3 regions of the Lysinibacillus sp. genome follow, and region 3 is predicted to be linked to each of the others. Evidence: riboswitches for the same ligand, from Rfam matches in the RefSeq annotation. Region 3 holds a riboswitch; each other region holds the start of a gene.
The links. Region 3 has a riboswitch for S-adenosylmethionine ahead of RT445_RS03650 (cyclase family protein). Riboswitches for the same ligand answer to the same signal wherever they lie in the genome.
Positions count from the first base shown of each region.

Region 1: linked by a shared signal. The riboswitch ahead of RT445_RS04625 (bifunctional homocysteine S-methyltransferase/methylenetetrahydrofolate reductase) and the one ahead of RT445_RS03650 (cyclase family protein) in region 3 are both predicted to bind S-adenosylmethionine.
Region 2: linked by a shared signal. The riboswitch ahead of RT445_RS13930 (Na+/H+ antiporter NhaC family protein) and the one ahead of RT445_RS03650 (cyclase family protein) in region 3 are both predicted to bind S-adenosylmethionine.

Region 1 is NZ_DAMDAY010000011.1:13,559-21,689, forward strand. Features, by position in the region: gene metH (methionine synthase) at 1-2,357, opposite strand, end outside; gene RT445_RS04625 (bifunctional homocysteine S-methyltransferase/methylenetetrahydrofolate reductase) at 2,350-4,197, opposite strand; SAM riboswitch class I at 4,286-4,385, opposite strand; gene RT445_RS04630 (protoporphyrinogen oxidase) at 4,485-5,879, opposite strand; gene RT445_RS04635 (protoglobin domain-containing protein) at 6,165-7,358, opposite strand; gene RT445_RS04640 (SEL1-like repeat protein) at 7,907-8,131, opposite strand, start outside.
Region 2 is NZ_DAMDAY010000064.1:3,067-11,197, forward strand. Features, by position in the region: gene RT445_RS13925 (VanZ family protein) at 1-562, shown strand, start outside; gene RT445_RS13930 (Na+/H+ antiporter NhaC family protein) at 646-1,881, opposite strand; SAM riboswitch class I at 2,021-2,128, opposite strand; gene RT445_RS13935 (LysR family transcriptional regulator) at 2,755-3,639, opposite strand; gene RT445_RS13940 (acetoacetate decarboxylase) at 3,770-4,510, shown strand; gene RT445_RS13945 (ketopantoate reductase family protein) at 4,653-5,684, shown strand; gene RT445_RS13950 (class I SAM-dependent methyltransferase) at 6,261-7,175, shown strand; partial or broken gene RT445_RS13955 (Ger(x)C family spore germination protein) at 7,564-8,131, shown strand, end outside.
Region 3 is NZ_DAMDAY010000008.1:25,993-34,123, reverse strand. Features, by position in the region: gene RT445_RS03660 (MFS transporter) at 1-849, shown strand, start outside; gene RT445_RS03655 (YuzC family spore coat inner layer protein) at 1,042-1,440, shown strand; SAM riboswitch class I at 1,535-1,642, shown strand; gene RT445_RS03650 (cyclase family protein) at 1,726-2,463, shown strand; gene RT445_RS03645 (DedA family protein) at 2,493-3,089, opposite strand; gene RT445_RS03640 (Cof-type HAD-IIB family hydrolase) at 3,184-3,957, opposite strand; gene RT445_RS03635 (DUF2225 domain-containing protein) at 4,294-4,977, shown strand; gene RT445_RS03630 (hypothetical protein) at 5,000-5,353, shown strand; gene RT445_RS03625 (erythromycin esterase family protein) at 5,499-6,917, shown strand; gene RT445_RS03620 (DUF4272 domain-containing protein) at 6,965-8,131, opposite strand, start outside.

The sequences.
Region 1 (8,131 bases), on a different contig from region 3:
TCTTGAGCAGTAATGACCATCTGTTGCGCTGATTTTACTAGCAAACCCGATAATCCGATAAAGTCTGGTTTTTCCTTGCGAATGGCTTCAATTAATTGGGCAGGGGTTACTTTAATGCCTAGATCTACAACCTTATAGCCATTATTACTTAATATAATATCCACAAGGTTCTTCCCAATATCGTGCACATCTCCTTTGACGGTAGCAAGTACCATTTTCCCTTTCCCAGCACTCTCTTCATTCTTCTCCATGAATTGCTCTAAATGGGCAACGGCAGCCTTCATCACACCCGCTGATTGTAAAACCTCTGCTACAATGAGTTGATTATCATTAAATAATCGACCTACCTCAGCCATACCTTCCATTAAAGGACCATTAATGATATCAAGAGGTGTCTCAAAGATTTCACGGGCTGCATCTAAATCCTCTATTAGTCCTTCCTTCGTACCCTCTAGAATATAGTAAGCTAAACGACCCTCAACCGTTTTTGGTATATCGGCTTCCGTTTTTTCCTTCTTTTTGTCACGATAGAAGTCTGTGAATACGGCTAAGGTTTCATCATTTGTATTAAACAGCAAGTCATTAGCTAGCTTTATTTCCTCTTCAGGAATGGAAGCATATCGCTCTAGCTTCTCTGTATTAACAATAGCGTAATCCAAACCAGCAATTGTACAATGATAGAGATACACAGCATTCAGTACTTCTCGGCCCACTGGCGGTAAGCCAAACGAGATATTACTTACACCTAGAACTGTTAATGTTTGCGGCATTTTTTCTTTGATTAGTCGAATCCCTTCAATGGTTTCGAGAGCAGATCCAATATACTGCTCATCTCCAGTTCCTACTGGGAACATCAATGGGTCAAAAATAATATCTTCTGGTGCAATACCCCATTTTTCAGTTAAAAGTTGATAGGAACGTTCAGCAATTTCAAGCTTACGATGACGATCAACCGCCATACCTTTTTCATCAATTGTACCAACAACTAATGACGCACCGTATTTTTTCACAAGTGGTAATACGGCATCAAATCGCTCCTCGCCATCTTCCAGATTAATAGAGTTAATGATGGCTTTCCCTTGCGAAAATTTTAGCGCCTCCTCGATGACTTTTTCATCTGTTGAGTCAATCACAAGAGGAACCTTCACTTTTTTCACAACCTCCTGCATAAAGCCACGCATATCTTCTAATTCATCACGATCTGGGTTTGCTAAACAAATATCAATAACATGGGCACCATTTTTAACTTGCGCACGTGCAATCTCTGCTGCTTCCTCAAACTTTCCATCAATGATTAAATTTTTAAATTTTCGGGAGCCGATAACATTCGTTCTTTCTCCAATAAATAATGGACGCATGGAATCGTCATACAATAATGGTTCGATACCAGATACCGCATGACCATGCGTTTTTTCTGGTAATTGTCGTGGTTTTTCACCTTTTAAAACTTCACGAATAGCTGCAATATGTGCTGGAGTTGTTCCACAGCAACCACCTACAATATTAAGCCAACCCTTTTCTGCAAAGCCTTTTAATTTTTGCGATAAAGATTCTGGCGATTCATGGTAACAGCCTTCTTCATCAGGTAAGCCAGCATTTGGATAACAACTTATATAGCCTGTTGAAAGCTCTGCTAATGAACGAATATGATCCGTCATAAACTCTGGTCCTGTCGCACAGTTTAAGCCAACTGATAATGGTTTAATATGCTCAATAGATATATAAAAGGCATCAATCGTTTGTCCTGCGAGTGTCGTACCCATCGGTTCAATTGTTCCTGAAATCATAACGGGAAGTTCCTTGCCAGTTGCCGCGAAAGCACGTGTTACCCCTAATGTGCCGGCTTTAACATTCAGCATATCCTGACTTGTTTCCAATAACAGCACATCTGCTCCTGCCTCAATTAAGGCCTTCGCTTGGATAAAGAAATTTTCCTCGAGCTCATCAAATGTAATACCGCCAGTTACGGATAATGTTTTTGTTGTTGGTCCCATAGCTCCAGCTACAAATCGCGGCCAATCCGATGTTGTAAATTTATCCACCGCTTGGCGAGCAATTTCAACTGCACGTTTATTAATCTCTTCCGCTTTTGCACCCAGATCGTATTCATTTAACACAAGAGGAGTTCCACCAAATGTATTCGTACAAATGATATCTGCGCCAGCCTCTAAATATTTAAGATGAATTTTCTCTATAACATCAGGTCTAGTAAGCACAAGATTTTCATTACACCCATCGAGCTCCTCTCCACCAAAATCATCTGCCGATAAGTTTTCATTTTGTAGCATTGTTCCCATTGCGCCATCAAGAATTAAAATACGTTTCTCTAATTGCTCTTCAATCAAGTGCTTAGCCATGTATACTTACTCCTTTTTTTTGTTCATCCAATTGCTCAATATATTTCATCAACTCTAGTGTCACATCATAGCGTAAAAAAGGTGTAATAAGGTAAATACCATTAAAATATTGCGCAGCCACCTCTACTAATTCCCTTGCAATGGCAATACCCTCAGCTGTTGCACGTTCTTTATCTTCACCACAAGCCTTCATTCTTGCTAAGGCATCTTCTGATAATTTGATGCCAGGCACCTCGTGGTGTAAAAACTCTGCACTTTTATAACTCGTAACGGGCATAATCCCAATATATATCGGTGCTTGTAGATGCTTTGTTGCCTCGTAAATTTCCACAATTTTTTCCTTCGTATACACGGGCTGTGAAATAAAATAATCTGCACCATGTTCGATTTTCTTTTCTAAACGTGCCACAGCACGGTCTAACACACGAACGTTTGGATTAAATGCAGCAGCCACTGAAAAATTTGCTTTTTTTCGAAGGGGTTTACCAGAGAAAGAGACCCCTTCATTTAACTGCTTAATTAATTGGATTAGCTCCATCGAGGATACATCATAAACGCTTGTCGCACCTGGGAAGTCCCCAACTTTTGTTGGATCACCCGTAACAGCTAAGACATCATGAATTCCTAAAGCATTTAATCCCATTAAATGTGATTGCAGACCGATTAAATTACGATCTCGACATGTAATATGTGTTAGAGGACGTACGCCATGTGTATTCTTCAACAATGCTCCCATTGCAATATTGCTAATACGAGGAGAGGCTAGAGAATTGTCTGCCATCATGACTACATCTGCGCCAGCATCATACAATTGTTTTGCTCCTACAAGGAATCCATCAATTTCTAAATGTCTAGGTGTATCCAGTTCTACAATGACAGATCGTTCACGTTTTACTTTTTCATGAAGAGGCTCATACTTAGGAGGCTCTGCTTCTCGAACGATCTCAATCTTTTCAGGTTTCGCATGCTTTTCATGAACGGGTGATAACTCCTCTAAATATTTTTTTGCTGCCGCTATATGCTTTGGTGTCGTACCACAGCAGCCCCCAATCAAGCGTACCCCTTGATCACGTAGTTCTACTGCTGCTCGACCAAAATAATCAGCCTCCGATTCATAAACGACACGCCCATCTTCTAAGTCAAGAAGTGAAGCGTTCGGATAAGCTGACATAAATGCCTTTTCAGGAAGTTCTACGCCTTCAAATGCTTGTATTGTATGATGTGGGCCTAGCCGGCAATTGACACCAACGATATCTGCACCAAGTGTTTCTAGCTCATGCAAAGCATTATTTAAAGACATTCCATTTTGTAAAACACCAGGCTCATGCATAGATACTTGTGCAATAAGTGGTAACATTGTTTTTGCACGTAACATTTTTAATGTTGCAGTTAATTCTTCAAAATCATAATAGGTTTCAAGTAAGAGGCCATCTGGATTTCCTGCAAGTAAAACACTTGCTTGTTCCTCTACAGTCGCTAATATTTCCTCTAGTGTTGCATCACTTTTTCGGATACCACGAATACCTCCTATTGTCCCTAAAACAAATTGACCTCCATCTGCAGCTGCTCGCTTAGCAATTGTAATAGCTGCTTCATTAAATTGTTGAACGCGTGATTCTAATCCATAGCGAGCTAATTTGATGGCATTTGCACCGTACGTATTCGTTTGAATGATGTCAGCACCAGCCGCAATATATTCTCTATGAATCTTTTCAATTAACTCTGGTCTCTGCACATTCATTTCCTCATGGCAATATTCCAATCCATAGCCATAAAGAACTGTGCCTATTGCACCATCCGCCGTCAATACATGCGTGTTTAACTTCTCAAGCAATCCCATAAAACTAGCCTCTCTTCCTATGTCTCTGTATAATAAAAAGCCTTCTTTCATAAAAAAGAAGGCTTTAACGATTCAGCATTGTTGTTCCTTCTCATCTTCGACTCAACGGTCTTCTGGATTTAGCACCTGACAATAAGTTGGTTGCTGAAGCTTCAATGGGCCAGTCCCTCTGCTTCTCTTGATAAGAATTAAGTATGAATTTTTTAAATAATTAAAAGAATCATATCGTTTACTGACGAATGAGTCAAGAGTATTTCACGTAACAAAGTAATTTTTAACTTAAAATCTTAGAAACTGGATAGTTCCTCTGCAAGCTCCTCACCAATTTTTTTCCCATTTTGAATGCAAGCTCCGATACCTACACCAAAATATGAACAGCCTGCTATAGCTAAATTTGGATAGTTTTTGTTCAGTTCCTGAAGCAACCCTTGTAACGCTTCTCTGTGAGCTAAGTCGTATTTAGGCATTTGATCAATCCATTTTGTTACATTTACTACGGTTGGATCCTCTTCTATTCCCAAGCTCTTTCGAACATCCTCTAAAGCAACGGTTACCAATTCTTCATCAGTCATGGTACGTAGTTGTTCATACGCTGGGTTAATACTCTTATAGAAGAGTCGTACAAGTAATTTATTGTCTCTCGATGTATGCTTCCATTTACGACTTGTCCAAGTTGCTGCATTACAAGTAACGTTAGAATTATGAGAGACAATATAGCCCGTTCCATCTGCTGGCAATTTCGCGTCTGGTACATCGAAGCCTAAGTATATGGTAATGGCTGACGCAGTAGTAAATTGATTAAAATAACGGTTTAATGATTCATCCTTCATGAGGCTTTGAACAGCTTCATTCGGTAGTGCAAGCACAACATAATCTGCTCCGATATTTTCACCATTTGCTAATGAAATTGTATAGCGGTCTTCCTGTTTTTGAACATGTAAAGTAGCGACACCCTTGATAATTTCAACATTGGTTAATGTTTGCTCAAGTCGATCGATTAAAGAAGTTAAACCATTTTTAAATGATATAAATTTTTTATTGGCAGCTTTAACAAATTGCTCACGGTTCGCATCAAAACCTTTAATGATACTTCCATAATCATTCTTATAATCAATTAAATACGGTAAAGTAGAAGCAATTGAAAGCTGATGTAAATCACCTGAATACACACCTGCTAGAACTGGTGCAATTTGGTTTTTTACTAGTTCCTCTCCTAAATAGTAGGTTAAGAACTCGCCAATTGAACTTTCCTTTGTAAAGCCTTTGTTTGGTAATGTCAAATCCTTTAATGCTTCCTGCTTTCCTTGCTCTGATATTAATGTGCTTTCCTCTAAGGATGCCAAGCTCATTGGAATACCAAATGTAGAATCAGCTGGAATAGCATGTAGTTCATTATTTGTGTAAATATAAGAAATGCCGGTTTCGTTATAAACTAGATTATCTTCAAAATCAAGCTCCTGCACTAGCTCCATAACACCTTTATGGCGAGCGACAATAGAATCAGCACCTGTTTCCATAATAAATCCTTCTTCATATGCCGAATGTAACTTACCACCTAGATATGTATTTTTCTCTACAAGTACTAGACGAACATCTAGATTATTCTCCTTCACTTGACGTTGTAAGTAATGCATTGTGCATAATCCTGTAATTCCGCCACCTAATACAACAACTGTTTTCATATAAACCGCCCCTATTATTAGTTCTTTCTACAGTATAAACCTATTTTCATTGAAAATTGCATTCAACCCTTTACAAATTTAGCAAAAATAGAACTATCCCTTTAGGAGATAGCTCTAGCCAACATATATATTAATAGGTACTATAGTGTTAATTACGCCTAATACATTGTAGTAAATACTAACCGTCTATACTTTTAAATTTTGCGCAAAGGTCGCTAATTTTTCTGCCGAATTCGTTACTTCTGTAAATGATGTCCCTAACTCACCTAATATACCTACGATTGCTTATATTTTTGTTGCCATGCAATCATTTTGTTCTTTTGCTTCAGTCATGGCATCTAGTATACTCGTAAACTGGCCTTCTGTTTGCAACATATTTTCCTCACCAGACGCTACTTCTCCTTGAATATTCGTCAAAGAATACTCTAATTTCTCAGTCCGTTCGCTTGTTTTTTTCAATAACAAAGCAACCGCTGTTACAGATTCTTTTGTTTGAATAGATAACTTTCGAACTTCGTCTGCTACTACACTAAATCCTTTTCCAGCCTCTCCAGCTCGAGCCGCTTCAATAGCTGCATTCAAAGCTAACAGATTAGTTTGATTCGCAATAGTAGTAACAACACTCATGATTGTCTCCATTTCTCTAGACATACCTGATAATTGTTCTATATTTTCTTCAATATCATGAAGTGAATGAATAATATTATGCATATTTTGTGATTGATTTTTTAAACGTTCCCGTCCTGCAAGTGCTTCATTTTCAGCTAAAGTCGATACATCAAGCGATTTTTTGGCCAATTTTTTAATCTCATCAGACTGCTTGCTGAGACAGCAAAAAGAATGATTGGTTTCCTGAGATATTGTGGCAAGCTCTTCAGAAGAACGTACAATTTGTTGTTCAATTGCGACTCTCTCATGCTCCATGCTTTCTTTCATTTCTTCAACAGTATTTTCAAAAGCTTCTAAGACGAGCTGTTGCTCAAAGTTACAAATTTTCGATATAGCTCTTATTGTATTGAACTGATCATAAGGATACTCTATATTTTTTTCAACTAAATCAATAAATGAAATAGATAAATCTTGGAATGCGCAAATATACCATTGTGTTCTTAGTCCAATGTGGACATGTACCTTCGCAATTTTTACACGCCTTAGATAGAACTCCTCATCAATTATTCCATTAAACATTTCGATAATATGCTTCCGTAACGTTACTTTAAGCTTTTCTACAGAACTATGTTGACTAATAATATCTACCAAATGATGCTCTGTTCCTATCATGTTATAAAAGCGGTTTACGATGTGATCTACATTGTCCATAACATATGGCTGGAAAGCCTTTAAATATTGTAAGTCTTGCTCCGTTAAGTTCAGCATTTCAATTTGCTTCGCCATTGATTGGCGATTAGACAAATCCATTTTCACTGTGTATTGCTGTAGATCCAATACCTTCGTCTTTCTCTGTTTTTGAAAAATCACACATCTTCCCTCTTTCATTCTGTTTACTTTCAGCAGGCCGAGAAACATCAAATACCTTTTAACATATTGATAGATTAATGAAAAAATACCTATCCATAACGTCTTGGCATAACCATATACATTTTTCCAAGTTTATTGAAAAAAACTTCCCTTTCAAACACTATGAATGACAAACAGTAGATTTTTGCATATGTACCTTTTCAAAATCACTCATATACCTTAATCATTTTATAATTTGCTGTCAATTTTTAACCACCCAATATTTTACATAAAATGTATAAAAAGTCCCTACAGTAAATTCACTTTAAAAAACAATTAAAAAGCTACCACACTATTAATTGGTAGCTTTTTTTACCCGATTTCTTGATTATTATGCTTATTTTTTTAAAATTTCTTCTGGCACCCTATAAATTTCACTATATTAATAATTTTTACCCTTATAACAACTAAAACTATATACTTACTAAAAGGTTTATTCATATACCAAAAGTTTCATGTTAATCAGATGTATAAATAATTCAAAGACACTATATTTTTTAACACAAAATTTACAAACTTTTAAGTTCCTGTAATATTTCCGAAGCTTCTTTAATGCCTGCATCTGCTGCAAGTCCATACCACTTGATGGCCTCTTTCAGATTTCTAGCTATCCCTTCACCTTTATTGTACATATGCCCTAGCTGTAACTTGGCCTCTGCATCCCCTTGAAGGGCAGCCTGTTTAAACCAATGAATGCCTTTTTCAATATTTCGTATACCTGCAAGCCCATTACT
Region 2 (8,131 bases), on a different contig from region 3:
AGCAGGTATGCAATATACATTATTTATAAGTTCAATGGGGAATTGGTCGTTAACAGCGAATAATTATTCGCAGCAAGCGACATCGACTGGTCAGGAACACTTGATTGATAAGGCGAAGGCATTGATGGACGAACTTTCTATCCTCCCTCAAGAAGCAGAGTTTTCTGTACTGGAAAACGGGGAATTTGAATGGAATCTTCCAGATCGTCCCGATTTAAATGTCGACTATTGGTATGGGGATGTAGTTCTTGATCTTACACAAGATGGACGTGCATATTCATTAGCCTATAATGTTCAAAGAAATCAATTTACACGGGAAGTAGATATCTTGTCCCCTGCTGAAGTATATGAGCAAATAAAGAATGGAGAATTTCCTCAAATAAAGTATAATGCACTCGTTACAGAAGAAGAGCTGGTTCTAAAAAAAGACGATCAGCTTGAAATTGAATTAATCGAGCTAACGTATATGTATGACACAAAAGGTTTCTATCAGCCAGTATACAACGTTTCTGGAACATTAAACGGAAACAACTGGTTTACACTAATACAGGCAAGAAAGTAATCCTTCTAAATCTAAACCATTACTTTAAGAGATGAAAAAGACCAGCTAAGCTAAAATTTTGCTTTGCTGGTCTTATTTGAGCTTTAGGCTTTCTTTTTTGAAGGGTATCCGATAGAAATAGCTATCATTCCGCAAATACCAATAAGAATGGGATAGATCGAGTATTGCAGCATACTTACTGGTGATATTTTGGCCACGCTTGCGGCAGCAAGGAATTGAGCCCCATACGGCAGAAGCCCTTGGACTGTACAGGAGAAAATATCTAATATACTTGCGGATTTTCTTGGCTCAATGTCATATTGTTCAGCAATATTTTTAGCAAGTGGCCCAGCAATTAATATCGCAATTGTATTATTAGCAGTAGATAAATTCGTTAAACCCACAAGGCTAGCAATGCCGAATTCAGCACCCTTTTTCGATTTAATTCTACTTGTCGCAAGGTGCAGCAAAAAGTCAATGCCTCCGTTAAACTTAATAACCTCTACCATTCCAGCTATTAATATGGCAAGAAAGGCGATTTCATACATACCGGACATGCCTTCTCCAATCGTTTGCAGAAGGCTCATCAAGTGATAGCTACCATCTACTAAGCCAACAGCACCTGCAAGGACAATCCCTAGTGCCAGCACAAGGAAAACATTCATCCCAGATAACGCTAAAATGATCACTAAAACATATGGTACAATTTTAACCCAATTATAGCTTACATGCGCCACTTGTGCTGTTTCACCCATTGAAATGATTGCTAAAATAATGCTCGTTACAATCGCTGCTGGCAATACAATCCAAAAATTAACCTTAAACTTATCCTTCATTTGTGCGCCTTGTGAACGTACGGCAGTAATGGTTGTATCTGAAATAAAGGATAAATTATCACCAAACATTGAGCCACCAACAACAGCCGCCATCACTAAAGCAATAGAAAGGTCTGTAAGATCACTTATTCCAACGCCTATTGGAGCTAATGCAACAATCGTTCCCACGGATGTACCCATTGAGAGGGAAATAAAACAGGCAATGATGAACAAGCCCACAACCAGTAAGTTTTGCGGAACGACCGATAAAGCAAAGTTAACAGTGGAATCTACTGCCCCCATACCTTTTGCAACCTCTGAAAAGGCCCCAGCCAAGAGAAAAATAATAACCATCATCATGACATTTAAATTCCCTGCACCTTGACAAAAAATATCAACTTTTTTCGTAAACGATTCTTTTCGATTCATGGCTAGAGCCACAGCACCTGCAATGGTGATAGCAACAATGACAGGAAAGGCATAAAAATCACCTGTAATAACCCCAGAACCAATAAATAATATCATAAAAACAACAAATGGGATCAGCGCCCATGGATTCTCTTTCTTCACTGTTTTACCTCCAAAAAAATTAAAATCAGCCTTTTTCCATAAAAAAAGGCCTCATCTTGAATGAACAAGAAGAGGCCTTATATTGAAAATACACCTCTTATCTATCAAGTCATTTCTTGCTGGATTTGGCACAGTAACTTAATGACTAAGTTCCGCTGCCGAGATTTCATCGGGCCAGTCCCTCCATCTCTCTTGATAAGAAGAAAAAATATTATTTTTTTGACACAATATTAAAAGATTAAAATAAAAAATTAATATTTGCAACAAGTTTTTTCTTTAACTTCTATACGTACATAGATTTTCCGATTAATCTTAGAAGAAATCTGCTTATTGTAGCTGATTTTGTGTATTACTGAATAACGCCGATAGCGGATATTCCATCTTGCTCCTCGGGTATTCATCCTGCTTCGCGGGTATTTCACCTTACTCCGCGGGTATTCAGCCTTGCTCCGCGGGTATTTCGCCTTGCTTCGCGGGTATTCAACCTTGCTTCGCGGGTATTCAGCCTTGCTCCGCGGGTATTTCACCTTGCTCCGCGGGTATTCAGCCTTGCTCCGCGGGTATTCAGCCTTGCTCCGCGGGTATTTGCCTGCTAAATAATAGAATATAATCCCAGGTCGCTTATTGTGCAACTAACAAAAAACCAGGTGCTCTTCTAAGAAGAACGCCTGGTTTTATTGTGAAAGTGAATCTTACTAACTTACTTAGTTTTGATTCGTTATAATACTACGCTAAGTTGAGGCAATGAACAAGTTAAAATATTTTCCAACAAAATTTTAGGGAATTTTTATGTTTTTTCGAGCATTTCAGGAACCCGTTTCAAAGGTATTAAATTTTGTAGTGCTCATTATTTTCTTTAAAGTAAGTAATAATAAAGTCCCGTAACTGTTGAACGGCAGCTGACGAGATGGAATTTTTTACCCAGGACAGACCTACTGTATACGTTGGATGCATATTAGCTATTTTTACATAATGTAAATTGAACTTTCTACAAACCGATATGGGCAACAAGGCTACACCCTGTTCCAGCTGGATAATTTCTGCCAGGAGGGTTGAATCTACTTCATAGTTTTTGATAGGCATAAATCCCGCTCTTTCACAAAGTGACGTTGTAAAACGGCTATATTCTGCATTGTTGGCTAAGGAAATAAAGGATTCATTTGCAAACTTAGCTAGAGAAACCTCTGATTGACCAGCCAATGGGTGATTAGAAGGCAACACAAGTACTACATCCTCTGCCACAAGCACACAGGTTTCAATTTCTTCATCAATGATTGGAGGGCCAGCTATGCCCAGATCAATATCCCCTTTCTTTAAATTTATACGTATATCATCCCTTGTCTCAATTCCCTGTTGAATTTTGGCATGAGGAAAATCATTAATATATTGACTAATTAGTCCAACGAGAAATCGGGTATTTGATATGGCTATTTTAACTGTACGAGCATTGATTTCATCAAGTGATTGAATATCCATTTTTGCATTTTCTAGTTCGATAAATACCTTATTAACATGCTTGAGCATAATCTGTCCTGCAGCACTTAATTCAATATTTCTTCCTTTTCTATGAAATAATTTTGTGCCTAGTTCATCCTCCAGACGTTTTATAGTCAAACTTAAGGATGGCTGTGCAATATTTAACTGTTGAGCCGCCTTCGAAATATGCTCTGTATTTGCTACTGTTTGAAAATACTTCAATTGTAAAAGTTCCATTTCGCTTAAGCCCCCTAATTCATTTATCTAAATAAATATATTTATATCTTATTATGTATTAGACGCAATGTAAAATCCGCATTAAAGTAGTTATTGTAAGAAGACAAAGTTGAAAGAATGGTGGTTTTTCATGAGAAAAGATGAAGTAATGAGACAATTCACAACACCGTTGGATGCAGGTGCTTATCCCATTGGACCTTATCGCTTTTATAACCGTGAATATTTAAATATCGTCTATAAAACAGATATGGAAAAACTTAAGAAAATTGTTCCAGAACCATTGGAAGTGAAGGAGCCCTTTGTCAAATTTGAAATCATGAAAATGCCAGATGTTACAGGGCTAGGTTCTTATACAGAGTGTGGTCAGGTCATCCCTGTTAGCATGGATGGTGAAGAAGGTGATTATTTACATGCAATGTATGTTGATAGTCTCCCCGCCATTGCCTCTGGTAGAGAAATTGCTGCGTATCCTAAAAAATTAGGTAAGCCTAGTTTATTTGTAGATTCTGATACATTAGTTGGTCTCTTAGATTATGGTTCATTAAGAGTGGCTAATGCAACAATGGGATATAAACATTTCCCACTGGATCATCAAGAGGCACTGAAAGAAATTATCAAACCCAATTATATGTTGAAAAAGATGCCTGGTTATGATGGACGACCAAGAATTTGTGAGCTAGTGAGAAGTGAAATTACGGATATTAAAATACTGGGAGCATGGTCAGGTCCAGCGAGACTTGAACTTTTTGCCCATGCACTTGCCCCAATGGCTGATCTACCAGTGTTAGAAGTTGTATCAGCTTCCCATATTGTTACAGAACTATCGTTGGCATCACCTACTGTTGTCTACGATTATTTAACTGAAAAATAGAAAGAACACTAATCCATACATTATCTAATCAAGCAATGACGCCGTATGGAACTATGCAGATGAAGCTATTAGAGAAACAACGTGACAAAATACAAATAGCTAAGCTTAATTGAATAATTAAATAAACCAAGGAGGCATTTAGATGAGAATCGCCGTTTTAGGAGCAGGATCTTTAGGAACAATCGCTGGTGCATATATTGCTGCCGGTGGACAAGATGTCGAATTAATTGATGTTTATCAAGAACATGTAGACGAATTGAATCAATCAGGGGCAAAAATAACAGGAACTACTGACTTTCAAGTGAAAGTAAAAGCCATTACGCCTAAAAATATGTCAGGAACTTATGATTTAGTTTTACTGTTAACAAAACAATTGTATAATGACTCGGTTTTACAAGGCTTACTACCATTTTTAAATGAAACAAGTGTCGTTCTTTCTTTACAAAATGGGATTCCAGAAGAAAAAGTCGCTGCAATTGTAGGGCGAAATCGTGTGATTGCTGGATCAGTTGAGTTTGGTGCTACATTCATTCAACCGGGCATATCTAGTTTGACAACAGAATATAACCACTTCAAACAATATGCATTTCAAATTGGTGAATTAAATGGAGAAACAACAGAAAGAATTAGACAAATACAAACAATTTTAAATCTTGTAGGTGGCACACACATCTCAGACAATTTAGTTGGCACAAAGTGGTCTAAACTATTAATTAACAATGCTTTTAGTGGTCTTTCTGCCGCGCTCAATACGAATTTTGGTGGCGTTCTTGATCATGAGACGAGTAGTATTAGCGCCGTGCATATTGCGGATGAAACGATAAAAGTGGGGCATGCTGCTGGAGTACAATTTGCCAAAATGAATGGCTTCGATATAGCTTCATTAGAAGTGAAAAAGGCTCATGATATCCCTGAACGTGTCAAAGCCTTCCAACAATTGATGGCATCCTCTAAACTACTTAAAGCAAGTATGCTACAGGATTTAGAGAAAAAACGTAAAACGGAAATAAATTATATTAATGGAGTAGTATCGGAGCTGGGCGAAAAGCTGGGTGTTGCCACACCTTTTAATAACCTTGTCGTTCAATTAGTAAAACAGGCAGAAGATTTACAGAGCGTTACTAATTTTGAAACAAACATGCCATTCTTTGCTGAACTAGTTAATCATCATTAAACAAAATGACCAGTCACTCTTCACAGAGTGCTGGTCATTTTGCGTTTAGGTAAAGACTATGAAAATCTTCTTGAATAGACTAACATATTGTTCTGAACAAAATCTGAACAATGATACAAAAAAGACTAGACCCTACAACATGCTGTAAGTCCTAGCCTTTTAAGTGAAAGTGAATCTAACTAAATTTTTGCTTAGCTTTTGATTCACATTATAATACGAATGAACAGCCTAAAGGTTTCATATTTTTTTAATAAAATGGGTCTCCCTACACAAAAAGACCAGGAAATCACGAAAATGTGATCCTGGCCCTTTTGTGAAAAGTGAATATTACTCGTTTACTTTAGTTTTTTTGTATTCTACTAATAAGTTAGACGGCTGTTAGTTAAAAAAGTTACATTTATTTTTAAAATTTTTTATTTAATTTTATAGTATGATCTATCTTCCCCTCTCGTATAATCAAAGTACTGAAAACTTGACAAAAAAATTATTTTATGCTAAAATTTACATTTAAAATATTGTTTTGTATAATAGGATTCTCCTGGCCAGGGGAATCCTATTTTTTTGAGGAGTGTTAATATGAATAAACAGCAATCTAGTATCACTTCATTAATAGCTGCCTTTAGTAGAGCTTATCATAGTCAAATGGATACACCGAAAATTTTTGATGATTATGTAGCAAAAGAGTTAATCTCACCTGAAGAGTTTCAAAGTATTCAAGATTACCTGATACAAGGCATCGACTTCTTTAACAAGGACATGGCTATACCAACTAAAGACAATGTAAAAAATTTAGTAAAATGGATAACGCAAATTCAACTCGCTCCTACTCCCTTGGCACGTGCAGCATACAACGAAAATGTCTTGCATCATGAAATCCGGCTTGGTATCGAGCAATATGTCATTTTAGGCGCTGGCTTGGATACTTTTCCTTATCGTCATCCTCAGTTAGAAACAGTTGTAGAAATTTTTGAGGTTGATCATCCTACAACCCAGGCTTTTAAGAAGAAACGATTACAAGAAGCATCACTTCCACCAATGAAGCATCTTCATTTTGTTTCAATGGATTTTACTAAACAATTCCAATCTCAACCCCTCTTTGAGCAAGGGTTTCAGTATAAAAAGACGTTTTTTAGTCTGTTAGGTGTCTCCTATTATTTAACGAAAGAAGAATTAGCAAGTTTACTCACTCACTTATTTGCTCTTGTTCCATCAGGCAGTTCCATTGTGTTGGATTATGCCGATGAAACTCTCTTTCAGGAAAATGGCCTTTTTAATAGAGTGGACAACATGGTGAAGATGGCTGCTGCAGGTGGCGAGCCGATGAAATCGTGTTTTACTTATAAGGACATGGAGAAGATGTTAGATCCATTGGGTTTACTCATATACGAACATCTTACCCCTCCTGCTATTCAACAGCTTTATTTCCAGAATCGGACGGATTACTTATCAGCTTTTGAAACCATCCATTACATGCATATTGTTAAAAAATAAGTATAGTTAATTTATTTTTATATTATTCTTAATTTTCTTTCTATTTCCCAGGCAATTAACTATTTCAATATATAAATTTAGTATACTATAGTAGTGTAAAGCTAATTAGCCTTACACCTCCTAGATTCGTTACTAGGGTCACTGTGAATGCAGTGGCCCATCTATTATTAACAACAACCCTTAAAAGGGCCAACTTAAAGTTTTTTACTAAAAAATAAGCCTCATCCCAAGTGTATGCACGTTTACTAGCCAGACAAGCGGACATGCTCTGCTTATCCTAATAACAGTTTACAAAAAGAGTTACCTCAATATCACTTTTTGATTATTTTGGCTGTTATTTGCTTATCCTTAATAATGTTGGACTATCTTTGCCCTTTTCCTTGAGGAGGTGCCGATCATCAAGCACACACTGTCATTCATACTATTGCTTTTCATTATTCTTTTGTTAGGTGGATGTTGGAGTAAACGAGAGTTAAACGAATTGGCTATCGTTACGGCCTTTGGGGTCGATAAATCGGAGGAGCTTGTTGAAATTTCCGTGCAAATTGTTAACCCTAGTCAGGTAGCCTCAAACAAAGCCTCTAGTTTCCAAGTCCCTGTTTTTACCTACCATGCTAAGGGAAAATCCTTATTTGACGCCATGCGAAAATTAACCACTTTGACGCCAAGGAAACCCTATTATTCCCATGCGCAAATTATAATCATCGGTGAAGAGATGGCTAAAGAAGGAATGAATAGCATTTTAGATTTACTACAAAGGGATCCAGAGGGTAGAAGCGAATTTAACATTATTATTGCCCATGAATCGACTGCCCAAGAAATTTTGAGTATTTTAACACCATTAGAGGATATTCCAGCTAGTAAATTGTTTAAATCCTTAAAGGATACTGAAGCAACCTGGGGAACGACTGAATCTGTTATTCTCGACGATTTAGTTCAATCTTTGGGTCATATAG
Region 3 (8,131 bases):
CATGGTGTGTTTATGTCGATCGCCTCTGTTATAGCAGCTGATGTAGTTGAACCAAATAAACGAGCAAGCGCGATTGCCTTTATGTTTACAGGCTTAACGCTAGCTACTGTGACCGGTGTTCCACTTGGTACATTTATTGGACAAGTAACAGACTGGCGTATGTCGTTCATTTTTATCGTCATTATAGGCATTATCGGTTTAATTAGTAATGCTTTACTAGTACCTAACCAATTATCAAAAGGTAATCCTATTTCTTTACGTGATATTGGCAAAGTATTAGGCAATATTCGCATGTTATTAATCCTTTTCATTACAGCTATTGGATATGGTGGGGCCTTTGTAGTCTATACGTATGTTTCACCTATTTTAGAGCAATATATGGGCTATTCCCCACATGCAGTAGTAATTATATTAGTTGTCTATGGTATTTGCGTTGCTATTGGTAATACATTAGGAGGCCATTTTGCTAACCAAAATCCGCTACGTTCCATCTTTATAATTTTTGTTGGACTTGCCTTAGCGTTACTTGGTATTGGCTTCACTCTTGAATCACCGATTATCGGTTTAGTCATGGTACTGACAATGGGATTATTTATGTTCATGAATGTCCCAGGATTACAGTTATATGCTGTTCTACTGTCTGAAAAATATGTGCCGTCAGCTATTTCTATGGCTTCAGCATTAAACATTTCTGCTTTTAACATTGGTATATTTTTAGGATCCTATATTGGAGGTTTTATTATTCGCCATCAATCATTAGCACATACGCCTCTTTATGGATTCCTAATGGTTATGCTAGCAGCGATTGTTACATTATTATGGTTGCTTTTCGATAATAAAAAACAATAATATTGTTAGTCCGTTTATCTAGCATTTACTTGATATTTTGGTAATTTAACATCGGTATATATACAATATTGATAAAAAGGAAGCTCCCTGTGGCTTCCTTTTTGTGTTATAAGTAAGACAAGAATGGAGTTACACCTAAATTCGCTTGAATACATAAGATAAGATATCAGCTATAGGATAGGAGGAATTCCATTGTATTACAATCCTTATCCGTATTTCGTTCATCCCTATCATTACTCAGCGCCACCAATTGCCAACCACCTTGCTGTAAGATCCTTTCCCCAACATCTTGCAATGCCGACCAACAATCCCTTTCCACCTGTTGATACACATAAATTAAAATCATCGGTTACACGGATAAAGGCAATTATGCAGCAAGCCCAATTACTGACGGATAAAATTGAAAGCTCCCAGCAATTTGCCCATGATTTAATGAATGCAGCACAACTTTCAAATAAAGCAGAAGTGGAGAAATTAATTTCATCCACAGGTATTACGATGAAATTCGAAACGAACTATACACCTGATAGTTTTAGAATACGTCTAATTGATAATGGCTGTTGTGGTGTCATATTGAATTTAAATTGGTGAAAAAAACCCTAACCTTGTATCCCTATTGAACTTGTAAACTATAGAAAACTATGATAAAGTGTTTGTATTATTATTTCTGAAAATTCTTATATTTTTCTTATCAAGAGAGACGGAGGGATTGGCCCGATGAAGTCTCAGCAACCAGCTCAACAGTATGGTGCTAATTCCAATTGGCCTAATTCCAAAGCCTTGAAGATGAGAAGATGAACTACCGTTGTTTATTCAGGAGTCCTCTTCTATAGGGGGCTCTTTTTTTACTACTATTTTAAGAAAGCAGGGAAAACGATGCCTAATGAATTATTACAATCATTACAATTATTAAAATCTAAACAATGGGTCGATTTAACACATACATTCGGCCCTAACTCACCCCATTTTTTCATGTTCGAAGATGCAAAATTTGAAACATTATTCTCTCACGATGATGGGTTCTTTGCACAACAGTTCACTTTCCCTGGTCAATATGGTACGCATATCGACCCACCCATTCATTTTGTGCGAGACACACGGTACCTTGAAGAGCTCGATTTAAAAGAGCTTGTTCTTCCCCTTGTTGTCATTGATAAGTCCGAAGAAGCTGCTAGCAATCATGATTTTTCTTTAAGTGTTCAAGATATACTTGAGTTTGAAGCACAGCACGGAAAAATTGAGGCAGGTACCTTTGTAGCGCTACGTACCGATTGGAGTAAACGTTGGCCAGATAAGGAAGCATTCAGCAATAAAGATGCGGAAGGGTATAACCATATTCCAGGTTGGGGCTTAGAGGCTTTACAATTTTTACTGACGGAACGTAAAGTTAGTGCGATTGGTCACGAAACATTCGATACTGATTCAGCAGCTGATTTTCGTAAAAATGGCAAACTAGATGGTGAATACTTTGTGCTCGAACAAGACACTTATCAAATTGAGTTAATGACTAATTTAGACAAGCTACCTGCAACAGGTGCAATTATTTTTAATATTGTACCTAAACCAGAAAAAGCATCTGGATTCCCTGTTCGCTCCTTTGCTATTTTGCCATAACTTAAAAGTCGGTATAGAGATACCGACTTTTATTTTTGTACATTTCTTTTTTTGAATATAAAGTAAACGACGAACATTAATAGAACAAATAATAGGATGAGATACATACTATAATGGGATAAGTAGTAACCAACAAACCGCCATTTCTCTCCAAGCATTTTCCCTAACGTTATAAATGTGAATGTCCAGATAAATGCTCCTGTATAGGCAAAGAACGCAAACTTTTTATATGGATAATTATTAATAGCCGCAATATACGCTGTTATGTGGCGGACACCAGGGATAAAATAGCCTATTAACAATAAGATAGGTCCAATTTTGGCAAACATTTTTTTCGTAAAATCAATTTTTTGTTCAGTTATATGAATTTTTGGCCCATACTTTTGTAGTAATGGTAAGCCAAATCGATAACCAATATAGTAGCTTAAAGTAATACCTCCAACTGCGCCAATCATGGCACTTACTAATGCAGGGATATGTTCAAGGCTTTCCCGATAAACACTATAACCTACATATGTTAAGAAAACCTCATCAGGAAGTGGCAATCCAACTATACCTCCAATTAGGATTACGATAATGCCAAAATACCCGTAATGTTCAATTAGAGATTGCACGTGATGTGCCATAAACTATCCCACCTAAAAATTTTTTAACTATAAAATATACAGGTTTCATTATAATCAAACTGCGGAAAACAGAAGAAGCAACTTGAAGATTGTTTTAAATTATTTGAAGCTGACGCAAAGCAAAGTCAATACCGCCCTCGGTAGATTTCTTTGTAACAAAATCAGCAACGTTTTTCAAAGCTAAGCTGCCATTTCCCATAGCAATTCCTAATCCTACCAGCTCCAGCATATCCATATCATTATCCCCATCTCCAAAAGCAATGGCATTTTTAGAATCAATGTTAAAATAATCTAGTACTGCTTGAACAGCTATTGACTTGGAAACATCCTGCTGTAGTACATTCACAATATAAGGATGCCATCGCTGCCATAATATATTCGGAAATTGACTAACATATCTTTTTTCTCCCTGTTCATCTGTATATAGACACATGAGAAAAACTTCCTCATTCGTAATTTTTTCATTTATAACCGGAAAATCTCCCAAAGACAATGTTTCCTGCATAGCATGTAAAGCAGCTGGACTTTGTATGCTATTCATCGCTAGCTGCTCTGTAAAAAATGTTAAGCTATGCTGTTGTTCCATTGCAAAAGCCTCAACATTTTGGACAATCTCTTTAGCAATAGGCGTTTTATGTAGGACAAGATCATGATGTTTCACATATGCACCATTTGCCGTAATAAAGGTCTCTATCCCCAACTCTTCCAACTCACGGCACATGGATAAAGGTCTTCCTGTAGCTGCTACAAGGTGAATTCCCTTATTCTTTAATAAATCAATTGCCTGCTTTGTACTTTCTTCTACACAGCCATCCTCATAATTGATGAGTGTGCCGTCTACATCAAAAAACACTATTTTATAGTTCAACTTGAATCATCCTCCAAAACAATACTTTTGAACCACACAAAAAAAATCCCTTTAACGATTACTAATAAAATATTTGTACGTATTTCGACAAACTTTCAACCATCTATATAACTTACATTAACAGCACCGATAAATACTATTAAAGGAACAGTTCTAGTGACAATTAATAAATAATGTAATGATTATTTTTATTTTAATAATTCTAAAGGAGTATACCAAAGAACACAGAATTGTTAAAATAAAAGATAATCATTTAAATATATTGAACGATACTTTTTAACGAATAGATAGAACAAAAGAAATAATTTTCTAAAGCAGGCAAAGGAGTTGATTCTTATGGCATTTAACATTTATTACTACGAAAGTAGTGTAGATTGCAAATTTTGCAAAAGGCATTTTACAACATATAAAGTACGCCCTAATCGATATAAAATCATCGAGGAACAAACAGATTTCATGCCTGTTTATGATGGCCTAAATCCTTTGCTGTATGAGGTCGCTGTATGCCCACATTGTGGCTACGCCTACCACAAATCTATGACAAGGACTTATGGACCGTTCATGCAGCTCATTGATGAACTATACATTAAAGAGCTCCAAAAACCCATGGACATCTGCCAGGAACGTACAATCGATGATGCCATAATCAGTTTTAAGCTTGCTTATTTAGTATCCCGTGCTTCAATGGAAGAATCTCTCTTAATGGCGAATTTCGCATTAAAAATAGGTTGGCTATATCGTTTAAAAAACGATGAAGAATCCGAAAAACGCTACCTTTTTGCAGCAAGAGACTTTTATAGTAAATCCTTTGCATCCAATCAGGAGGGTGGAGAGAGAATTCAGTTTTTACATGCTGAACTAAGCCTCCGACTTGGTGATATGGCGGAAGCCCAAAAAGGCTTCTCTCGCTTAATCGCTGATAGAAATGTCTCGCCAAAATATCGAAAGCTTGCCCGTAATCGTTGGGAAAATTATAAATATGACGAACAACCTATAACAGTTAATGAAACTATTAATTAATGGGACGAGGAGAGGACTTGTAATGTTGCTATTTCATAAGAGAATAGATGTGAGAGAAGAGGATATATTTTCAGAGTTGCATCACTTTCTATTAAGGAAAAATAATCGCTACTTAACAAATGATGAGGTTGTCACTTTAACAGGAGTGTCCTCTGAGCTGCTTTTCAAATGGGTAAAAGCAGGAAAGTTAAAAAAATCAATTTTCCCTAATTTAGGTGCACCTTGTGAACGTTGTGGACAAATTACACAGGCTAAAATTTGTGTGAGCTGCTCCTCCTCCATTGTTGGTACGTTAAAACAAGAAGAAAAAGACCGCGCATGGTTCAATCAAATCCAACGTAACCATGTTAGAGCTAGTACGTACCATTATAAATAGCAATCGAACATCTTCATTAATCGAAGATGTTTTTTCTTTTTAACTGACCCTACCAAATTTAAACAAAATTTAAACTAACTCTTCCTAAGCTTTAAACTAAGCTCTCTATAATTAGTATCAACATAAAGAGAAGGACTGATTATCAATGAAGAAGGCTAGGAAGCATAAAGTTTTATTAAGTTTTGCACTGGCAAGTTTAATGACATTGAACGGCGTAGCAAGTGTCTCTGCAGCTGTTCCTGCAAAAGAGCAACAGGTCAATATAGAAAACAAATCTACAGTTAAACAGGCTAGGACCTCTAATGAAACATTACTTGATTGGAAAAAGTGGGTGAACGATCATGCTTACAGTTTGTCATCCATCCAACCTGAAGTATCGAGTGGAACGAAAATCCCTTCTAATCAATTTGAGGATTTGGAGATGCTTAAGCCGTTATTACACGATAAACGTATTGTTTTTCTAGGAGAGAGCTCTCATGGTGTGGCACAATTCAATCATGTTAAAACACGTTTAATACAATTTTTGCATCAGGAAATGGGCTATAATGTTCTTGCCTTTGAAAGTGGTATGGGTAATGTGATGAACGCCCAAGGGCAAATTGACAAACAAGCAGCTCTACAAACAATGAAGGATTCTATTTTTGGAGTTTGGTGGACGAAAGAAACATTGCCTCTGTTTGACTATGCAAAATCAACTCAAGCAACAGAACAACCACTTATACTTACTGGCTTCGATATTCAACAGCAAGGGGCATTTACGAACGGCGATTGGCTCCAGAATCCTAAGTTAGCTCAACAATTTAGTGAAGCTGAGAAACAACTAGCTGAATGGAGCTCCGGGAAAGATTTAAAGGGCTATCAGCAAGTAAAAGCTACAATCATAGATGTGTATAAACAAGTAAAGTCTCAAATTCAATTGAAAGAAAAAGAATTACAAGCGGCTTATCCAAACGAGTCTCATATTGTCAAACTAATGGAACGTACTGTAACAGATCGCATTCGCTTAGCAGACGAATATGTGGAACTAACGATCCAGTCCAATATTGATATTGAACAAAATAATATTGAAACATTTTTAAAAACAATGGAATGGCGTGATCAATCGATGATGGAGAACTTACTTTGGTTAGCTGAGGAGGTTTATCCAACAGAAAAGTTCATCGTATGGGCACATAACGACCATATTCGTAAGGCACAATCGGAAGTAATGGGTTCCCCTTATCCAGTCAAATTAATGGGGGAACGTTTACCAGAAATCTACAAGAAATATAGCTATGTATTAGGTCTATATATGACTAGCGGAGAGACAGCAAATAATATGGGTGAACCGATGGCTGTTTTACCTCCTATCAAGGGATCTATTGAGGATATACTGTCTTCAACTAGTAAACCTTACACATTCATTGATTTGCGCAACCGCCAGAATGAACGAGGCAACTCATGGATGTTCGAGCCCCGCTTATCTTACAGTTGGGGTATGATACAGGAAAGCTTAGTTCCTCGCGATCAATACGATGGTATACTTTTAATTGATAAGGTGAATAAGCCAACTTATGTGAAATAATTTCATATATTAAAATAGCAAACTAGGCTTCCTAGTTTGCTATTCCTTTAAGTATCCATTGATATAGTATCCCATTCTTCATCTTGATAGCCCATCATCCAGAATAAGCCTCTACGTCTTTCCATCACAACACTTTCATTTAACGATAAAGGAGCTACTTGTCCATTTATTCGACTATCTACACAAGCCCAATGTAATCTGTAGATCTTATCTGCTTCATCTAATATCTCTTCCTTACTGCGCAATACTGTTTGCTTATAAAATTGTTCAAATGTTTCACAACGAGAAACGACCTGTATAGCATATTCACAATCACATACGTCGTCAGGGAAATCTAGCTCTTCTACAAGGCCTAATGCCCAAATGAGTGTCCAATAGGCTTCATACTGCCATGAAATATTGACAGCATCTTGAGGACTGGGATGCTGAGTCTCAAGAAAGAATTTTTCATGCTCTGTTAAAGATTCTTGCACCTCATATGTACGTAACATATTAGTGAAGAATTCTCTAGACTCTTCAATATTTCCATTTTGTGCTACATCACAGGCAAATTGAATAACAATCAACAGGGAAACTGCCCTTTTTGCAATTTCTTCTTGGCTCTTAAAGCGGCAACCTTCTAATGGTGGCAGTTGGGGTAGAGAAGTTGCATAAGGGATTTCTTTGTCTGTTAAAAAGGCAATCGTTCTGTTTTTTCGTGTTTCCCCCTGCTCTGATGTCACTTCCTGACTTCTTATCTTCCTTGCACAGGCTTGAGGTCTAAAATTTGCAGGACCTGACTCCCCATTAGAATAAACAATAACGCTACCACTCTGATCCAGTAAAGTGCCATCCGGTAGAAAACCTACACCACCTATGCTTGCTAGCAGTCTCGTAAATAGTTGCATATGGTTTTCCGTTATCTCTTTATCCATTTCGATTGCAATGACTGTATTGAATACAGATATTTGTATCATAACCTGTTCTTTTAAATCTTCATCCTGAAAAGGAATTCTATCGTAATACCCCATCATCCCCGGGATATTTTGAGTGAAATAATCTGGATTAGTATCTTCAAATAAAACGGTAATAGAACATCTGGATTTTTTGAAAAGCCCTTTGGATTTTACTAAATATCCACTATCACCTCGTTCAATGGTAAAGCCTTTTGCAAATACCTCTGCTATTTTGTCTTGAATATCATCCACATCATTTTTAGACGCAAATATTGTAAA